DNA from 2 places in the Chryseobacterium sp. UNC8MFCol genome. Region 1 is predicted to be linked to the other one. Evidence: riboswitches for the same ligand, from Rfam matches in the RefSeq annotation. Region 1 holds a riboswitch; the other holds the start of a gene.
The links. A riboswitch is a leader RNA that binds a small molecule or an ion and turns the genes downstream of it on or off. The one in region 1 is predicted to bind thiamine pyrophosphate.

Region 1 (10,566 bases):
GCTCAAAAATATCTTTAAAGCTATTCATGATCTTATTTTCTCAATATAAATTATAATACAAAGAATTCATTAAACTACAATAGTTAAAACTTATCGTTTAGATTTAAAAGCTAATTTGCTATTCTTCAAATAAAAAAGAAGTTAAAGGACTCGAAGCCTCTGCATGATTACCAACTGCTCCTAATCCCGCTTCGAAAGCTCTTCTTCCGGCAATAACGCCTTCTTTAAAAGCAACAGCCATATTGACAGGATTTCCTGCTACAGCAATTGCGGTATTCACAAGAACTGCATCGGCACCCATCTCCATTGCTTTTGCCGCATCAGAAGGCGCTCCGATTCCGGCGTCCACCACAACGGGAACATTGCTTTGACTGATGATAATTTCCAGGAAATCTAATGTCCGTAATCCTTTATTGGTACCGATGGGTGCCCCTAATGGCATGACCACAGCTGTGCCTGCATCTTCAAGACGTTTGCATAAAACAGGATCGGCATGAATGTAAGGCATTACAATAAATCCTAATCTGGCAAGTTCTTCGGTTGCATATAATGTTTCAATAGGATCCGGCAGCAAGTATTTCGGATCCGGATGGATTTCAAGCTTTACCCAGTTTGTTTGCAGAGCCTCTCTTGCCAGTTGGGCTGCCAATACCGCTTCTTTTGCTGTTCTCGCTCCTGAAGTGTTTGGTAGAAGATGTACGTTGGTCTCTCTCAATGAGTCCAATAAGTCATCTTCAGCCGATTGTGCATCGATTCTTTTTAACGCCATCGTCACCATATTGGTTTCTGAAGCCGTTACCGATGCTGCCATATCTCTGAGACTTCCGAATTTTCCGGTTCCCAGAAATAGTCTGGATTCAAAAGTTCGGTCTGCTATTATTAATTTTTGATTGTTCATATCATTACTTTTTTAAATTCATTGATCAGCTTAGGTTCTCTGGTAATCAGCCCTGAAACAGAGACTCCATAAATTCCGATCTGTTGTAGTGGTAAAAAATCTTCAAGGGTTACGCCACCAATCGCAAAGATCTTCGGAACTGCTATTGATCTTTGTCTCAGGCTTTCAACAACTTGCCTGTAGCCTTCGAAGCCAAGGATCGGACTTAGTTTTTCCTTGGTAGAAGTAAACCTTAAGGGTCCAAGACCGATATAATCACAAGACTCATCTATTCTTTGAATGACGTCTGAGATGGTATTGGCTGTACCTCCAATAATTTTATGTTTTCCCAGCAATAATCTTGCTTCCTCAACAGATCCGTCTGTAAGGCCTAAGTGAACTCCGTCTGCATCTGCTTCTTTCGCTACATGAACATTATCATTAATGATCAGGACAGACTGGTATTCAGAACAAAGGTGTTTGGACGTTTCACAAAGTGACAGTAATTCTTTTTCGTTACCACTTTTCCATCGGACCTGGATCCATTGTATCCCGTTATCAAGGGCCTTTCGAATGTTTAGTTCCTGCTCCTGAGCAGTATTTCCCTGTGATATATATTGTAATTTTTCCATAGGTAAGGTTTGATATTATTCGGAAATTGCTTTTCTGCATGATAAAAATGCTTCTACAGGATCGTCTGCCTGCCAAACTGATCCTAATAAGGCAATCCCATCCACTCCGGTTTCAAAAGCCCTTTGAATAGTACGATGATGAATTCCGCCTAAAGCAATAATTTTTACGTTGGGGTTATCTCTACTCTTCACCTCTTCTATCACTGTTGAGTCTTCTCCATATCCTTTTTTAGATATACTGGGGAAGAACGGGCTTATGAAAGCATATTCCCATTCTTTTCCCAGGTCATTAAAAGTGGTGATGTTGTGTACTGAGGTCGAAATACGATTTCCATTGATAAAAGATCGGTGTATATCCTCCTTTCGGTCTGCTTCCCTGAAATGGAATCTCGAAATCCTGAAATTTTCTCCCACTTCATAATGTTGATGCAGAACCAATTGAGGATAAAAAGATTGATCTATCTTTTCAATAAAATCGATCATTTTCTCTCTGCTGATTCCCGGTTTCCGGATATGCAGGAGATCAAGACCTTTTCGAAACAATTCGTTAATAATTCCGGTTTCGTTTACGAAAGATAATTCAGAAGTGATAACAAGGATCATATATAGATTTCTTTTCCTTTTTCTATAAATTCCTGAGATTTATCCAGCATTCCTTTTTCTGCAGATTCACGGATTTCCTGAGTAATTTTCATGGAACAGAATTTGGGTCCGCACATAGAGCAGAAATGGGCAATTTTAGCTCCTTCTGCCGGAAGTGTTTCATCATGATAAGCTCTTGCGGTTTCAGGATCGAGGGAAAGATTGAACTGATCTTCCCATCTGAATTCAAATCTTGCTTTACTTAGGGCATTATCCCTGTATTGAGCTCCGGGATGTCCTTTAGCCAAATCGGCAGCATGTGCTGCTAACTTATAGGTAATTACACCTACTTTTACATCATCCTTATTCGGAAGACCCAAATGTTCTTTTGGAGTTACGTAGCAAAGCATGGCACACCCAAACCACCCGATCATGGCAGCACCGATCCCTGAAGTAATATGATCATATCCCGGCGCAATATCTGTAGTTAAAGGTCCAAGCGTATAAAAAGGTGCCTCGTGGCATTCTTTGAGCTGCTTGTCCATATTTTCTTTGATCATGTGCATCGGAACGTGACCAGGTCCTTCAATCATCACCTGTACATTATGTTTCCAGGCAATTTTTGTCAGTTCACCTAAAGTTTCCAGTTCGGCAAACTGTGCAGCATCATTGGCATCTGCAATAGAACCCGGACGAAGACCGTCTCCCAACGAAAAAGCAACGTCATACTTTTTCATAATCTCACAAATCTCTTTGAAATGTGTATATAGAAAGCTTTCTTTATGATGAAACAGGCACCATTTTGCCATGATGGACCCTCCTCTTGATACGATTCCGGTTACCCTGTTGGCTGTCAGATGAATGTATCTTAATAAAACTCCGGCATGAATCGTAAAATAAGAAACTCCCTGTTCAGCCTGTTCAATCAAAGTATCCCTGAAAATCTCCCATGTAAGGTCTTCCGGCACTCCTTTTACTTTTTCCAATGCCTGATAAATAGGAACTGTCCCAATAGGAACCGGACTGTTTCTGATGATCCATTCTCTCGTTTCATGAATATTTTTTCCCGTAGAAAGATCCATAATGGTATCTGCTCCCCATCTGCATGCCCATACTGCCTTTTCTACTTCTTCTTCAATACCCGATGATACCGCACTGTTTCCGATGTTTGCATTGATTTTCACTAAAAAGTTTCTTCCGATGATCATCGGCTCACTTTCCGGGTGGTTGATATTGTTTGGAATAATAGCTCTACCGGCAGCAATTTCATCTCTTACAAATTCCGGAGTGATCTTACTTTTAGGAGTATTGGCTCCAAAACTATGTCCGGCATGTTGAAAGGCCATTTCTTTAGAGACGGAATCAAGCTGTTCTATCCTTTGATTTTCCCTGATCGCGACATATTCCATTTCAGGAGTGATAATTCCCTGTTTTGCATAGTAAAGTTGGGTCAATTCTTTTCCTTCTTGTGCCACTTTCGGCTGATGATCATAGGCAAAACGTAATTCATCAAGACGGGGATCCGCCAGACGGGCTTTCCCGTATTCTGAAGTAATTCCTTCAAGAACCGTCACATCTTCCCTGTCGAGGATCCATTGTTCCCTGATTCTTGGAAGTCCTTTCTGAATATCAATGGTTGCATTTTCATCAGTATAGGGACCTGAAGTATCATAAATGGTGATGGGAGCATTTTCTTCAAAGCCTCCATTGGTAAGTTTGGTAGGGCTAAGCTGTATTTCCCGCATTGCGACATTGATAGGATGTATTTTTCCTTCAACATAGATCTTTTTTGAGTTCGGAAATGGCGAACATGTAATGGAGTGAGCCATAATTTTTTGGTATTAATATGAAATTAACCGCCCTGAGTGGCAGTAATGATTAAAACTGAATCCTGATCTTTGAGAAATGTTTCTGCCCAGGCGGACAGCGGGATAATTCGATTGTTTACCGCTACGGCAATACCCTTTTTCTTTCCGGGTAGTTCCATAGCCAGAAGTGCTTCCAGGTTCTCAGGAAGTACATCAAATGTTTTTCGGGTGTGGTTGATTATAAGTTCCATTCCTAATTATTTAATACACTTTAGGAATGGCTATCATTGTACAATAGAATGTACAGCAAAAGTCACCTACTTTTCCCTACGCTGGTATGATCCAGATCAGGTTCAAAGGGTAAAGTCTCAGTCTGTTGATAACAGACACCCCTAAAGTATGGGACGAAGTTAGTTATTTTTTCAGAATGGGCAAAATTTTTGTAAGCGGGATGACGGAAGCAGGAATTTTAAAACGGTGAAACATTTTTATAGATTCCCGATGGCTTCGGATCAGGAAAATTAGTATAAAGGCCGAAAGGAAGAAGTTGAAGAATCCTTCTGTTCCTTTATTACTTCCAGCTTCAGGCAATGATTAAGTCCAATATGTATACGAAACAGATCTTATTTAAATTATTCTTCACAAGCTCTCCAGACCGCATCATTCTGTGGAACCGGAGCAATAATCTCAATTTTTTCTTTGGTAACAGGATGAATGAACTCCAGTTTTCTGGCATGCAGGTTAATTCCTCCATCCGGATTGGAACGTGGAGATCCGTATTTCAAATCCCCTTTAATCGGAACTCCTGATTTAGATAACTGAGCTCTGATCTGATGATGTCTTCCTGTTTCAAGATCAATTTCCAGAAGCAGGTAATTGTCTAATGTTTTGATGACATGATACGTTAAAATGGCTTCTTTGGCTCCTTCAGTAGCTTTCGGAAAAACGATAGCTTTATTATTCTTTTCATTTTTCTTCAGATAATGTACGAGCCTTTGACTTTGGGGAATCATTTCTTTCCCCACTACGGCCCAATATGTTTTTTTGACCTCACGATTTTTTACCATCTGAGTAAGTCGTGAAAGTGCCTTGGAAGTTTTTGCATAGATCACTAACCCCGATGTGGGACGGTCTATCCGATGAACCAAGCCGAGAAAAACATTTCCCGGCTTAGCATCTCTTATTTTGATAAAATTCTTGATAGATTCCAATAGTGACTCATCGCCGGTTTTATCGCCTTGTACAAGCTGTCCGACTTTTTTGTTCACCACCAGAAGATGGTTGTCTTCATATACAATCTGCTCCTTCATGATAGATTCTATCTTCTTCTGTTTGATAATGAAAGGATAATACCTCCCAGAAGACCAATGGTTTTAATAGCTGAAAGGCTTGACGTTTCAGGGATAAATGCTCCCACCACGCATACTGCAGCGGCGGCATACATGGCATACACAAAGTTCTTATTGGTAAGTAATGGAGCCTGAATAAAGAAACTTGCTCCGATCAGCACATAAAAAACTTTTCTGGAAAGTAAGTGATTGATTTCAGGGGAAAATAAATTGAACCATCCCACAGCAAGACAAATCAATGCTGCAATGGATAAAATTCCCTGGATAGATTGTTGTTGATTTTGCATTAATTAATAACTTTCGTTTTCGTTTGGAAACTCTACACTTTTCACGTCTTTTACGTATTGAGCTACAGCTCCGGTGATTTCTGTGTAAAGATCAAGGTATCTTCTTAAAAATTTCGGACTAAAGCCTTTGTTCATTCCTACCATGTCATGATATACCAAAACCTGCCCGTCACAATCTGCTCCGGCCCCGATTCCAATGGTTGGAATGGAAATACTTTCTGTAACTTTTTTAGCTAAATCAGCAGGAATTTTTTCCAATACAACTGAAAAACATCCTAATTCTTCTAAAAGCTGTGCATCGGCAATCAGTTTTTCAGCTTCAGCTTCTTCTTTTGCTCTTACTTTATAAGTTCCGAATTTATAGATAGATTGTGGAGTTAGTCCCAAATGTCCCATTACCGGAATTCCGGCATTGATGATTTTTTTTATTGATTTTGAAATTTCTTTTCCCCCTTCAATTTTTACTGCATGAGCTCCTCCTTCTTTCATCATTCTTACTGCAGATTCCAGTGCTTTTTCAGGATTACTCTGATACGTTCCGAAAGGTAAATCTGCAATCACCAGAGCCCTGTCGGTTCCTCTTACCACACTTTGAGCGTGATAGATCATTTGATCCAGCGTAATAGGCAATGTAGTTTCAAAACCAGCCATTACATTCGCTGCAGAGTCTCCAATCAAAATAGCATCTACTCCGCCTGCGTCTACCATCTTTGCAGTGGTAAAGTCATAGGCCGTAAGCATTGTTATCTTTTCCTTGTCGAATTTCATTTTACGCAAGGTTTCAGTCGTAACTTTTTTAATTTCAGAGTGAACAGACATAATTTATCTTTTTACGTTTTATTTACTATGTTAGAAATCTATATTATAGTATTCCCTTGAAGAATATTTTTTATAATTATAAACTTAAAAAATCAGAATTTGTGGTGTGCAAGATACGAACAATAAAACAGTAAGCATGATATATAGAAACTATTTTCATTATAATTATACTCTTACTTCACGGGTTTCGTGAGTGCCTATATTGGATTTGTGACTTTGGTACAGTCAAAAAATACAGAAGTTGGAGTACCTTTTCTTTCTATCTTTTGATATTTTTCAAAGTTTACTCCAACTTCCATAGAATTTGTATTTTAAACTTATAGAACTACATGACCGAGTTTCATAAGCTTATCGTGGTTGAGAATTTTAATATTTCGTCCATCCACTTCAATCAGACTGTCCTGTTTGAATTCGGATATCAGACGGATGGCGCTTTCTGTGGCCGTACCAATGATATTGGCAATTTCTTCTCTTGTCAATGAGATTTTGATAAATCCTTCAGGATCTACGCCAAGTTTCTGCTCCAACAGCAGTAAGATCTCGGCAAGCCTTTCCCTCACCGTCTTTTGGGCAAGGAAGGTAATGGTATTGGAAGATTCTCCTAATTCGTAAGAAATTTTCTGAAGCATTACGAAAGACAACTGTGGGTCTACCTCCAAAAGATACATGAAAATATCTGCTGGTAAAAAGACACATTCGATATCTGTCATTGCTTCTGCTTTGGCCTGGAAATTTTCCCCGCAAAGCAAAGAACGATAGCCGATAATGTCCCCTTCTTTGATAAATCTTAAAATCTGATCTTTCCCGAATGCTCCCGACTTGGATAATTTAGCGGCTCCTTTTTCAAGAACATAGACTCCTTTGGGAGTTTCTCCATCCTCAAAAATAGTATCGTGTTTCTGAAAACTCAATCTTTTTTTACCGTTAATATATTTTTCAAAATCTGCGCTAGAAAGTCTTTCCTTAAATGATTTATCATTAAAAACTTTGGCGAACCTCTCTTCAATTGCTATCTGTTGTTCCTGCGGCATTTTATATGATATTTATCACAAAAATAGAACTTTTTAAATCGATAAACAAAAAAAATTGTTATAATTTTGTAGTTCAATATATTAGGGTGGTGAGCGAGAACTGTTTTCATTGTGGTCAAGGTATAGAAAAAGAGAGAATTTTGTTTGATGAAAAGACTTTCTGTTGTAACGGATGTAAGTCTGTCTATGAAATTCTGAATACGAATAATTTAAGTAATTTCTACGAACTTAATAAAGGGGCAGGAATTCGTCCGAATGATGAAAATTCTACCCAATTTGATTACCTGGACACCCCCGAAATCTTCGAAAAGGTTACTGATTTCTCTGAAGGGAAAACCAGTCTGGTTACCTTCAAAATTCCCGTAATTCACTGTTCTTCCTGTATATGGCTGCTGGAAAGCCTTCACACATTAAACAAGCATATTAAATACTCGCAGGTCAACTTCACAAGGAAGACCCTGCAGATCTCATTCAACCATAACGACCTGAAATTAAGCGAACTCGCTAATTTTCTGACCAATTTAGGATACAAGCCTGTGATCAGTCTTGAGACCGCTGAAAAGAATGTTGATCATCTCGACAAATCACTTCTTGTTAAGTTTGCCATTGCCGGTTTTGCATTCGGAAACGGAATGTTCCTGGCTTTTCCGGAATACGTAGGAGGTGAAGACTACTGGATGGAACATTACAAAGGGCTTTTCAGAGTGCTGATGTTTTTACTTGCATGCCCGGTTGTCTTTTATTCCGCGTCAGATTATTACAAATCCGCATGGTATGGTCTGAAAAATAAAATCGTCAATATTGATGTTCCTATCGTACTGGGAATATTTGTTCTTTTCGGAAGAAGTATCTATGAAGTGGCAACAGGTTATGGCCCCGGATATTTTGATACACTTTGTGGTCTGTTGTTCTTTATGCTGATGGGAAAACTTTTCCAGAAAAGAACCTACAGTGCCCTTTCGTATGACAGGGATTATAAATCCTTTTACCCTATTGCCGTAACTAAAGTAGACTTTGAGGGACACCAGGAAAACATCCTTCTTTCTGAAGTAAAAGTGGGTGACCGGATTTTAGTTAGAAACCAGGAAATCATCCCTGTAGACGCCATTCTGATCAACGGAGAAGGAAATATAGACAACAGCTTCATTACCGGAGAAAGTGAAAGCATCAGCAAACAACCCGGAGATAAAATTTTTGCCGGAGGGAAACAGATCGGGTCATCTCTTGAACTGGAAGTTATAAAAAATGTCGACCAGAGCTACCTTACCCAGCTCTGGAATAAAGAAGCCTTTAAGAAACATGAAACCGGTCTTGATACGCTTACGAATAATGTCAGCAAATATTTCACATTCATTATTTTAGGGATTGCGTTAATTTCGGGAATCTACTGGGCATTTATCGATCTTGAGAAAATGTTTCAGGTCATTTCAGCTATTTTGATCATTGCCTGCCCTTGCGCACTTGCGCTTTCTGCTCCATTCACTTTTGGACACATTATGAGAATCCTGGGTAGAAACAAATTCTACGTTAAAGATACGTTAACTATTGAGAAAATCGCAAAACTAGACACCATTGTTTTTGATAAAACAGGAACAATTACTCACAGAAAGAAGTCGAATATCAAATATGAAGGTACTGAAATCAGTGAGTTCGATGCACTGAACATCAAAACATTATTAAAGAACTCTAACCACCCTCTGTCAAAATCTTTATATGAATTTATTGAGGTGAAAGACGACTATTTCCCGGTTGAAAACTTTGTGGAAATTTCAGGAAAAGGGTATGAAGCTAATGTAAGAGGAAATCTTTACAAAATAGGATCGGCCCGATACAACAATCAGGAACCCAAAAATCTGGAAACGGCAGTATACATCAGCAAAAATGATCAGTTTTTAGGTAAATTCATCTTCAAAAATGAATACCGTCCGAAACTAAAAGATCTGTTCAATAAACTTACCCACTACAAAATATTCATTCTGAGTGGTGATAATTCATCGGAAGAAAACCAATTGAAAGAACTTATTCCGAATTACAAAGGAATGGCCTTCAATCAAAGTCCGGAAGACAAACTGAACTACATCAAAGGACTTCAGGATCAGCACATGAAAGTAGCGATGCTCGGTGACGGACTAAATGATGCAGGGGCACTAAAACAAAGTAATGTCGGGATAGCCATTGCTGATGACACCAATAGTTTTACGCCCTCTTCGGATGTGATTATGAACGGAGAAAAGGTAGTGACTCTGGACAATTACCTGAATGTTTGTAAGGGTTCAATAACAATTGTGAAAATGACATTTATAATCAGTTTCCTTTACAATATTGTTGGTTTAAGTTACGCAGTTACAGGCCATATGCATCCGCTTTTTGCGGCAATCATCATGCCAATCAGTTCCATCACGGTGGTGACATTTACCACAATTTCGACGTGGATATTAGGTCGGAAATACTTCAAAAACCAGGCGTAAACGCTGTTATTTAGACTGATTTTAAATTAGCTGAAATCGGCATTTCGTGATGAATGTCATTATTTTTCACTAAATTTGAACCCCGAAAATAGGTTAATTTTGTTGTCTGATGGATATTCTATATTTAATGATCGTCTGCAGTGTTTCTTTAGCTGCGATCTTCCTGGTCGTATTTATAGTGTATGCCAAGAAAGGGCAGTTTGAAGATGATGAATCTCCGGCTGTCAGGATTCTTTTCGATGATGAAGTCAAAGAAAAAGATGAAACTGGCGACAAGGATAAAGACGAGAAAGAAATAGGAGAAAATAATAAAAATTGAGAAAAATAGTGAATAGTTGATATGGAAACACAAAAGTTTAGTTATGACAACAGTATTGTCCGTGCGTTCCTCTATGCAACCATTATCTTTGGTTTCATAGGATTTACGTTTGGGCTTACGGCGGCATTAATGCTTTTCTACCCTGAATTACCTGAGTTCTTTTTCGGGACAGATGATACAACCATCAGAAGTTTATCATCCGGTAATATTCAAGGTTTAATAAACACTCATGGTGCATTTGGTTTTGGTAGAATCAGAATGTTGCACACCAATACCGTAATTTTCGCGTTCGTATGTAACATTGTTTACGTTGGGGTATATTACTCTACGCAGAGATTATTAAAGACAAGAATGTACAGTGATACATTATCCTGGATTCATTTCTGGACTTGGC
Region 2 (10,566 bases), on a different contig from region 1:
TACATCCAGCCTGAAAACGGAGATCAAAACCTGATCTGTGAAAGCAATTACAAGCACATGTACTGGAATATGACCCAGCAGCTTGCCCATCACACCATCAACGGATGTAATGTGGAAGTAGGTGATATGTATGCCAGCGGAACGATTTCAGGAAACGATCCAAAATCTTTCGGCTCAATGCTTGAACTGACATGGAGAGGCCAAAATCCTTTATCATTAAGCAACGGAGAAGAAAGAAAATTCATCGAAGACAATGATACCGTTACCATGAAAGCATGGGCTGAAAAAGATGGAATCAGAGTAGGTTTCGGTGAAGTTTCCGGTAAAATTATTCCAACACTTTAAGATTAAAGATTAACCACAAAAGTCACAAAAGGATTTATGATTACTCAGTCATATTTAACTGATTTGACCTACAAGATAAACGGCGCCTGCATAGAAGTTCACAAAATTCTGGGTGCCGGTTTATTAGAAAGTGTCTACCATAAATGCCTTGAAGAAGAATTCAGATTAAGAAATATTAATTTTAAATCAGAGCTGAAAGTTCCTGTAAATTACAAAGGAAAAGAAATTCATTGTGATTTCTTTTGTGATTTTTTAATTGAAGATTTAATTGTTATTGAGATAAAATCAGTAGCTTAATTAAATGATGTTCATAGGGCTCAGCTTTTAAACTATATTAATTTGATGAAAAAGCCAAAAGGCATATTAGTCAATTTTAATGTAAAAAATCTTTATCATGATGGACAAGAAACTTTTGTCAACAAATATTATGATATGCTTTTTTGAGCTTTAATGATTAGCAATATTTGCCTAAAGACTTTTGTGACTTTTGTGGTTATATGATTTTTTTATAGCTATAAATATGAAAACAGTAATCCCCTCTGAAATAACCTCCGTACAGCTACAAACCATCATGCAGACAGCCGTGTCACCGCGTCCGATTGCATTGGCTTCTACAGTGGATAAAAACGGTAGCCAAAACTTATCTCCGTTCAGCTTTTTCAACATGTTCAGTACCGTTCCTCCGATCCTGATCTTTTCACCCTCAAGGAGAGTACGGGATAATACGACCAAACATACCCTTGAGAATGTTCTCGAAGTTCCGGAAGTTGTGATTGGAACTGTTAATTTTCCCATTGTACAACAGATTTCTTTGGCGTCAACAGAATATGAAACAGGAGTAAACGAATTTATCAAGTCTGGCCTGACGATGAAAGATGCTGATCTGGTGAAACCTAAACTCATTGAAGAATGTCCTGTTAATTTTGAATGTAAAGTTTTAGAAATAAAATCTCTGGGTGACCTGGGAGGTGCCGGAAATCTGGTTATTTGTGAAGTGCAGAAGATTCATATCAGAGAGGAATACCTGAATGAGGCCGGAAACCTTGATCAGCAAAAACTGGATATGGTGGCACGGTTAGGCAGCAACTGGTATTCGAGAAGTAATGAAAACAGCCTTTTCGAAGTTCCCAAGCCTTTGGTAACAAAAGGAATCGGCTTTGATCTATTACCGGATGCCATCAAATACAGTACGATCTTTACAGGAAATGACCTGGGAATGCTGGCCAACGTTGAAGTATTGCCGTCAGGAGAATACCATGCGGATGAAAATGTTCATCAGGATGCACAGAAATTATTACTTGAAAGTAAAATCGAAGAAGCCTGGAAGGTTTTAATTAAATAATTCGGGACGGCCATGAAAAAGCTTATCTTCTTATTTTTGCTGGTGATAGCACTGCAATCCTGTTATTATCCGGTAAGAAAAGATTACGGGATCTATAGTAAATCGCTCGTCTTTTCAAAAGACAAAAAATGGCTGATCAATGATATCCGAACCGGTGTAAGCACTCATCACAGAGAAATGATGAGCAAAGAAGTCCTGGAACTATTTCAGAAATTAAGCAATGGTAAAGCCTCTGATTTAAAAACAGCAAAAGCGGAAAATATCATTCAAAACAGCATACCGTTTGAACCCGAAATTGAAGATCTTGAAGTGTTGAAAAACAATTCTGATTATAATTTTCTGGTCAATATTTATACCTTAAAGGTGCGAAATAGCCTGGATAATTCCATTGGCCTTCAGTATGAATATAAAAAGAATGAAACATTTGCCATGATGGAGGTGTATGACATTGGCACCATGAAAAAAATATATTCCCTCAAAGCATCTTCAGAAGTTTCTGTAGAGAAAGATCAAAAGGCCACCGTCTTCGATCCGTCAACAGAAATGATGACCATGAAAAACTTCAGGGCTCTGTTAAAATCGCTAAAAAAGAACGCCGTAAAAACAGACGATATTCAATAGAAAAGGAGTGACAGTTTCACTCCTTTTTTCGTTACATTGTAATATTTTATTCTATTTAGATTTCAAAGATTCTGAAACCGAAATCTTTCCGTTTTCTGTAAAATCTGAAATCTTTCCGTTTTTATCAATAGAGACATTCAGGTTGTCATTTTTAGAATCATAATAGATAGATGTGGCATACCCCGGACAGTCATGCTGCTTGCATCCGTGCAGTTTATAAATCCCGTTTTCAGATACTATAGGGCTTTCTACGCTGAACGCTGTTACCATTCCGTCATATTCTTTTCCTAAGATTTTTTTCAGCCTGTCTGTAAAAGCTTTATCTTCAAACAGCTTCACTTCATGCGGATACTTTCCGTCATTCTTAGTAATAGACTCTATGCCGGCGGATGCTGAAGGTGCTGACGATACCGAATCAGTCTTTGGCGCAGCTCCGGAATCCTTTGGAAGTACGGTAGCCAGTGTATCTGTGCTTACAGAAGATTGAGTTTGCGTTTCTTTCTTACAAGAAACTACAGCTGTACATAATGATAGCGCCAATGCGCCTGCAATAACCTTTTTCATAATTAATTTAATATGGTGATTTAATAGTATAACGTATTTCAAATTACTTTATTTTAAAAACCTTTTTTTCAAAACATCTTCTTGTTGATAAAATCAATACATTTTTCTGTCAAAGTATTCAGGTCTTTAGGGAGTTCGTCTTCTGTCCAGGGTTCTTTAGCTCCAAACGTATGATTGGCATTTTCAATAAGGAATAATTCCGAATTGGGATGAAGAATATGGAGATGCTCTGCCTGCTTCACCTCTACCGCTTCATCATCCGTTCCATGAACAATCAGCATATGGGCTTTAGCCATTTCAGCAGCGCGTTCTACATCAAAACGATGCTCGTTTTGTTTATAATTTTCATAAAACTGGTAATAATGGGGCATCTCCTGCTTGGTTCTGCCATTAAAAGCAAAATACACCCCTTTGTTTCTCCAGTTCTCAAGAAGTTCTCCTGTCGGAAACCGCTCCAGCGTATCAACGCTTGCCAACGTAATCAATCCGTTGATTCTTTCATCTTCAAAGGTCTTAATGATAGAAATGCCGCCACCCCTGCTATGACCGATCAGAATGACTTTTTCCTCATCCACTTGGGGATTTGCAATAAAATGGTCAATCACTAAACCAAGATCAGATAATTCCTTTGAGTAATTATTATTTCCAAATGCTTCAAGATCTGCAAAATTAAGAGGATCCTCTACCGTTGTTCCGTTATGTGAAAAATTGAACTTTACAAAGAAAAAACCTGCTTCCGCAAACTTTTTTGCCATCAGATCCCAGGCACCCCAGTCTTTATAGCCTTTATAGCCATGAACAAAGATGATCAAAGGTTGTTTTTCACGTCCTTCAGTATAGAAGCTATCCGCAAGAAAGCTTCTTGTTTCCGGATTTTCCAGCCTTATATTTTTCTTAATAGTCAGATTCATACGACAAATACAATTAATTTTAATCGAAATTTATGAAAAAAACTATAAAAAAATAAGCTTATTTTTGTGTCATGCAGAATTTAAGAACTGTAACCGTGAAGCGTTACATTCTGCCACTGAGAGAAGGAGGTTCACTTCCGGCTCTGGCAGAGGCTGATGATGATTTCAAATATGTGTTAAAATTCCGTGGTGCCGGCCATGGGGTGAAGATGCTGATCTCTGAACTTTTAGGAGGAAAGATTACGGAAGCATTGGGATTAAAGATTCCTGAGCTTGTTTTTATCCATCTTGATGCTGATTTTGGCAGAACCGAGGCAGACGAAGAAATACAGGATCTGTTGAAATTTTCAGAAGGTCTGAACCTTGGACTACATTATCTTTCCGGCTCCATTACCTATGATCCGGGTGTGAGTGTCGATCCGCTGTTGGCATCAAAAATAGTGTGGCTGGATGCATTTATTACCAATATCGACCGTACTTTTAGAAATACCAATATGCTGATGTGGCATAAAGAACTTTGGATTATTGATAATGGTGCTTCGTTCTACTTTCATCATTCATGGCAGAATTTTGATGCTGCGGCAAAAACACCTTTCAAATATGTGAAAGACCACGTACTGCTGCCTAAAGCTAAAATGCTTGATGAAGCAGACAGATTTGCTCATGAAGTACTGAATGACGATCTTTTCAGAGATATTGTCAATTCTATTCCTGAAGACTGGCTGCACTGGAATGATGCTGATGAAACTCCCGATGAAATTCGCGAGATTTATTTTCAGTTTATGAAAACCAGATTAGAAAATTCTCAAATCTTTGTAAACGAAGCTAAAAATGCAAGAGGATAAAATATATGAATATGCGGTAATACGCCTGGTACCCAAAGTTGAAAGAGAAGAATTTTTCAATATCGGATTAGTGATGTTTTCAAAAAAAGAAAAATTCATCAAAGTAGAATTCTATTTGTGTCCGGATAAATTTAAACTGATGCACAGCAAGCTGGATTATGATGATATTATTCAGAATCTGACAAGTTTTCAGAAAATTGCCAATGGCGATAAAGAAGGAGGGCCGATTGCCCAGCTTGATATTCCGGAGCGTTTCCGCTGGTTAACTGCCGTGCGAAGTGCGGTCGTTCAAACTTCAAGACCTCATCCCGGAAAATCTATGGACCTTGAAGCCACTTTTGGTAAACTTTTTGAGGAGTTAGTAAAATAAGATTCTCTCAAAAAAACAGTATGAAATTATTTAACTACATATCGATTAACAGGTTTCTTGCAAGCCTGTTTTTTATTTTATTTTTAAATTCGTCTTCCCTTACTTTTGCTCAATCATTTTCTCAGTCACCTGAAAAAGTGAAAAGGGCAAAAAGTACACTCCTCCCTGAAATAGCTACAATTTCTGAAAATATTGGTTATAAAACCGGTAAAAAAGGAGATTCCCTGGCTCTGGATCTTTACACTCCGAAAAATATCTCAGGCAAACTTCCGGTATTGATTTATGTTCACGGCGGCGGATGGATAGAAGGCAGCAAAGCCGTATATGCAGATAATTACCTGGAAAACACGATCGCCAAACTGATGGCAAAACAATATGCCGTTATCAGTATCAACTACACCCTTCTCAATGACAGCACCCACTTCCCTCTCCCATTGCAAGACACCAAGGACGCGGTGCGATGGGTAAGGAAAAATGCTGAAAAATATAATTTCGACACCAACAATATTGGCCTTTTCGGGGCATCAGCCGGTGCGCATCTGTCTCTCGTAGCAGCCTACACTCCCGATGATACATTTAAAGGAAGCCCTGACCTTTCACCATATTCTGCAAAAGTGAATTATGTTGTCGATCATTACGGACCGGTAGATCTGAACAAGCTTTTCCATACCAGACTGGGGACTATTCCGGTAGCTATGGTAGGAATGATTTCAAAAAAGATTGTAAGCTTACAGCAAGGTCTGGTAAAAGGAATCTCAGGATACGATCTGCAAAAAGATCAGGACAGAGCCATCGATTATCTCAAAACAATATCTCCTTCAACATATACTGAAACAGGAGTTCCGACCTTAATTGTCCAGGGAAACAAAGATAAGATCGTTCCTTTAAGCCAGTCTAAGAAATTGTACAGAAGACTTAAAAGAGCCAAAGTAGAAACTTCCTTAATTATTATTGACAACGGAGTGCACAGTTTTTCCACAACAGATAAAACCGCTCTTGATAAAATGACAGATCAGACAGTAGATTTTATTGTTTCGCAGAAAAAATAAAACTATACTTTAGATCTGTTAAAATTGTTTAAACATCCATAAATAAAAGTACAGATAAAAACGGAGCAAAAAATTTGCTAGATTGATATACATATCGTTAGTTTTTATTTAAAAAATAATTACCTTGGCTAATATTTAATTTATTCTCAACAAAAAAGACAATACTTTAAATTATTTACTTTAAAACCTGAAGAATATGGATTTCTTGGACAATATCAATGCTCTAACCCTTATATTCGTATCTGTACTTATTTTTGCTATTGCCTACCGTTTTTACGGTATTTTTATTGCAAACAAAGTCTTGCGGCTTAATGATCAACATACGACCCCTGCCGTGGAATTTGCCGACGGTAAAGATTATGTAGCAACAAATAAAAACGTACTTTTCGGGCATCACTTTGCAGCCATTGCTGCTGCCGGGCCCTTGGTAGGACCTGTTCTCGCCGCCCAATTCGGATATCTTCCCGGTGCATTGTGGATCCTGATAGGCTGCGTGCTGGGTGGCGGGGTGCACGATATGGTTGTATTGTTTGCTTCTGTACGGCATAAAGGGCAAAGTCTCGCCACTATTGCTTCAAAAGAAATCGGTAAAACTACGGGAACCGTAGCCGGCTTTGCGATCCTGTTTATATTAATTCTTACACTTGCGGGGTTATCCCTTGCCTGTATCAATGCGATGCATGAAGCCTCATGGTCACTCTTTACAGTAGTCATCACAATGCCCATCGCTATCATCATGGGATTGATCATGCGTTACAAAAAAAACAGCGTTCTCTTTGCCAGTATTCTGGGAGGAATCCTGTTAATTGCCGGCATTATCGGCGGACATGGTCTTATGCAGAACCCTACGATGAATAATTTATTCTCCTGGGATATTAAAACCATCTCTATAGCCATCCCCCTTTATGGTTTTCTGGCATCCGTATTACCGGTTTGGTTGCTTTTAGTTCCGAGGGACTACCTTTCTACCTACCTTAAGATCGGGACAATCATTATGCTGGCCATTGGCGTCATTGTCATTCATCCTACTGTACAGATGCCGGCTATTACTGCATTTGTAAATGGAGGCGGTCCTGTGATCGGCGGCCCGGTACTTCCCTTCATCTTTATTGTAATTGCCTGTGGAGCCATTTCCGGATTTCATGCGGTAATCGCCACGGGAACCACTCCCAAGATGCTCAATAAAGAAAAAGAAATTCTTTTCGTAGGATACGGTGCTATGCTGGTAGAAGGCTTTGTAGCCCTTATGGCTCTGATCGCCGCATGTACCTTGATGCCCGGTGATTATTTTGCCATCAATACTCCGAAAGACGCTTATGATTCATTTCTGGCTGCACATCCTACATTACATGGAGTTGATATTGATTACTATTCTCAAAAAATTGGTATTGACCTTTACGGAAGAACCGGTGGTGCTGTTTCGCTGGCTGTGGGAATGGCTCACATTTTCAACAAAATCCCTTATATGGATCAACTGACAGCGTACTGGTATAATTTTGCCATCATGTTTGAAGCGGTATTCATCCTTACGGCTATTGATGCAGGAACCAGAGTGGGACGTTTCTTTCTACAGGAAATGCTGGGTTCTGTTGTTCCAAAATTCAATGATAAAAACTGGGTTCCCGGAATTATCATCAGCAGTTTGCTATTTACTTTCGCCTGGGGCTATCTGGTATACACCGGAAATGTAAGCAGCATCTGGCCATTATTTGGCATTAGTAATCAGCTGCTGGCTGCCTGTGGTTTGATTGTCTGTACTACGATGCTGATCAGGATGAACAGAGGAAAGTATGCATTATGCTCGGCTATTCCCGGTGTTTTTATGGCAATCATTACTTTCTGGGCCGGATATATTCAGGTGACCAGCATTTATATTCCGAAAGAACAGTATTTATTAGCTGCCTTAGCCGTAACGGCCATGGTCCTGATGCTGATTGTTTTCATAGGAGCTTTCAGAAAATGGTACCAGCTTCTTCAAATCAAAACAACAGAGATTGATTACTACGGAGAACCGGTGAAAGAGCTGGTAGAGAGATGATAGACGCTCAGCAAAATCTGTTAAAGGTCTTTGCTTCCTGTGATAATTTTTATACATTTGTTTTGCTTTAGGGGTATTCTGAAAAGAATTGAGAGAGTCCCTTTGAACCTGATACGGCTTACACCGACGTAGGGAAAAGCAAAATGACATGATTTCTTATGTCTTTTTGTTTCGGATTTTTCCTAAAGCTATTTTATTTTGAATAATAACAATGGAAAAAATTCTCTGGCAACACGTTCAGCTTGTACGACAAAAGTCTCCTCTGGTTCACAATATTACCAACTATGTAGTGATGAACAATACAGCCAATGCCCTTCTGGCTGCTGGAGCCTCTCCTATTATGGCGCATGCGCATTCTGAAATCAAAGAAATGGTCAGTATAGCTCATGCTCTGGTTGTTAATATCGGCACCCTTGATGAATACTGGGCAGAATCCATGCGTTTAGCCGCTGAAACCGCGCATATGCTCCATAAGCCATGGGTATTGGATCCGGTAGGTGCGGGAGCTACTTCTTTTCGGGACCAGACATTGCAGCACCTATTACAATTTCATCCTACCGTAATCCGGGGAAATGCTTCAGAGATTATTGCTCTGGCCAAAACCCATACAACCGTCACTAAAGGAGTCGACAGTACAGCAGCAAGCTATGACGCTGTTGAAGCCGCACAAATCCTGGTTAACCGATATAACACCATCGTCTGTATATCGGGAGAAACGGATATCATTCTTAGCCAAAATCAATCTATACAGATCAAAAACGGGCATGCTCTTATGACCAAGGTAACAGGACTGGGATGTTCTGCTACGGCATTGATTGGTGCTTTCATCGGGGTTACAGAAGATAAAGCATCCGGAACTGCTGCTGCCATGGCATTATTAGGAATAGCGGGCGAACTGGCTGTTCGTGAAAGCAATGGTCCGGGCAGTCTTCAGGTTCATTTGACTGACAAATTATACAATATGACTGAAGAAGAATTTACAGGCCATTTAAAACTTACAAAATCATGAGGCTGAAAACTTTCCCTTACTCGTTATACCTGGTAATTTCTCAAGCAGATTGCAGGGGGAAAAACTTTCTGGAAGTTGCAGAACAAGCCATACTTGGTGGCGTAGATATTATACAGCTCCGCGAAAAAAATGACGATACGGAAATATTTCTTCAAAAAGCGTTGCAATTGATTGAAGTGACAAATAAATATAATATTCCGCTTATCATCAACGATAATATCACTGTTGCGGAAAAAGCAAATTCAGCAGGTATTCATGTTGGTAACCATGATATGGCCCCTACTGAACTGAGACCTCTTGTTGAGGATAAAATAATCGGTTATTCTATAGAGGATCTGACACAACTTGACAATGAACAAACTGCAGTAGCTGATTATCTGGGAATAAGTCCTGTTTTTAAAACAAAAACCAAGACAGACACTATCATAGAATGGGGACTGGAAGGAATTAATCAAATCAGGCAACTCACCCAAAAACCTTTGGTAGCGATAGGCAATATTCAGGTGGAAAATGCAAAGGCAGTCATCCATGCCGGAGCAGATTGCCTTGCTGTCGTTTCTGCAATATGCAGCGCTGCAGATCCTCAGAAAGCAGCTTATGAATTAAAAAATGAAATTGTAAAATGAAAAAATATAAATATCCATCCGTATTGACCATTGCAGGTTTCGACGGAAGCGGTGGTGCCGGTATTCAGGCTGATATTAAAACAACTTCTGCTTTAGGTTGCTATTCTACTTCGGTATTAACGGCTTTGCCTGTTCAGAATACTCAGGGGGTACGAAAAATATATCCTGTACCTGTAGAAGCAGTGGCGGATCAAATAAAGGCAATTCTGGACGACATTGTTCCTGATGCTATTAAAATCGGAATGGTTCATACTCCTCAACTGGTAGAAACCATTGTTTCCACCTTGGCAGAATATCCCAAAATACCTGTGGTCTTCGATCCGGTAATGGTTGCCACCAGCGGACACCGTCTGATTGAAGAAAAAACAATCACAGCACTTACTGAAAAGTTGTTTCCCATTGCAGATGTCATCACCCCCAATATGGACGAGGCTGCGATTTTAGCCGATATAAAGGTAGAAACCCTGGAAGATTTATATACTGCAGGAGCCAAAATCAAAAAGCTGGGCTGTAAAACGATTCTTCTCAAAGGCGGTCATCAGGAAACCTCAACAATTACTTCTTTGTTTTATGATGAGGATGAAAAATTTCACTCTTTTGAAACAACAAAATTCAATACTAACAATACCCACGGTTCAGGCTGTACCCTTTCATCCGCCATTGCAGCATATATCGCTCAGGGAAAAAATTTATTTGAGGCGGTTTCCCTTGGGCAGCAATATGTTTATCAGGCCATAGAAAATGGAACCGATGTACAAACTGGTCACGGAAACGGACCGCTGAACCATTTTTTTAATCCTCAAAAACTTATCAAAAATGAAATGGTCTGAATCAACCTGGAAGGAA

Region 2: another riboswitch for thiamine pyrophosphate. It lies ahead of thiM (hydroxyethylthiazole kinase); the one in region 1 lies ahead of thiS (sulfur carrier protein ThiS).

Annotation. Positions count from the first base shown of each region.
Region 1 covers NZ_AXUZ01000013.1:190,105-200,670, reverse strand. Annotated here, with positions in the region: gene thiH (2-iminoacetate synthase ThiH) at 1-28, opposite strand, end outside; gene M030_RS0107990 (thiazole synthase) at 119-898, opposite strand; gene M030_RS0107985 (thiamine phosphate synthase) at 895-1,509, opposite strand; gene M030_RS0107980 (thiamine phosphate synthase) at 1,525-2,112, opposite strand; gene thiC (phosphomethylpyrimidine synthase ThiC) at 2,109-3,920, opposite strand; gene thiS (sulfur carrier protein ThiS) at 3,944-4,150, opposite strand; TPP riboswitch at 4,207-4,303, opposite strand; gene M030_RS0107960 (RluA family pseudouridine synthase) at 4,532-5,212, opposite strand; gene M030_RS0107955 (hypothetical protein) at 5,218-5,535, opposite strand; gene panB (3-methyl-2-oxobutanoate hydroxymethyltransferase) at 5,539-6,354, opposite strand; gene M030_RS0107945 (Crp/Fnr family transcriptional regulator) at 6,672-7,385, opposite strand; gene M030_RS0107940 (heavy metal translocating P-type ATPase) at 7,475-9,853, shown strand; gene ccoS (cbb3-type cytochrome oxidase assembly protein CcoS) at 9,963-10,172, shown strand; gene ccoN (cytochrome-c oxidase, cbb3-type subunit I) at 10,194-10,566, shown strand, end outside.
Region 2 covers NZ_AXUZ01000018.1:72,038-82,603, forward strand. Annotated here, with positions in the region: gene fahA (fumarylacetoacetase) at 1-345, shown strand, start outside; partial or broken gene M030_RS24080 (GxxExxY protein) at 382-789, shown strand; gene M030_RS0112695 (flavin reductase family protein) at 866-1,687, shown strand; gene M030_RS0112700 (hypothetical protein) at 1,700-2,308, shown strand; gene M030_RS24945 (hypothetical protein) at 2,360-2,872, opposite strand; gene M030_RS0112710 (alpha/beta hydrolase family protein) at 2,941-3,783, opposite strand; gene M030_RS0112715 (HipA family kinase) at 3,855-4,628, shown strand; gene M030_RS0112720 (DUF3037 domain-containing protein) at 4,615-4,998, shown strand; gene M030_RS0112725 (alpha/beta hydrolase) at 5,019-6,047, shown strand; gene M030_RS0112730 (carbon starvation protein A) at 6,244-8,085, shown strand; TPP riboswitch at 8,145-8,237, shown strand; gene thiM (hydroxyethylthiazole kinase) at 8,297-9,094, shown strand; gene thiE (thiamine phosphate synthase) at 9,091-9,720, shown strand; gene thiD (bifunctional hydroxymethylpyrimidine kinase/phosphomethylpyrimidine kinase) at 9,717-10,550, shown strand; gene tenA (thiaminase II) at 10,537-10,566, shown strand, end outside.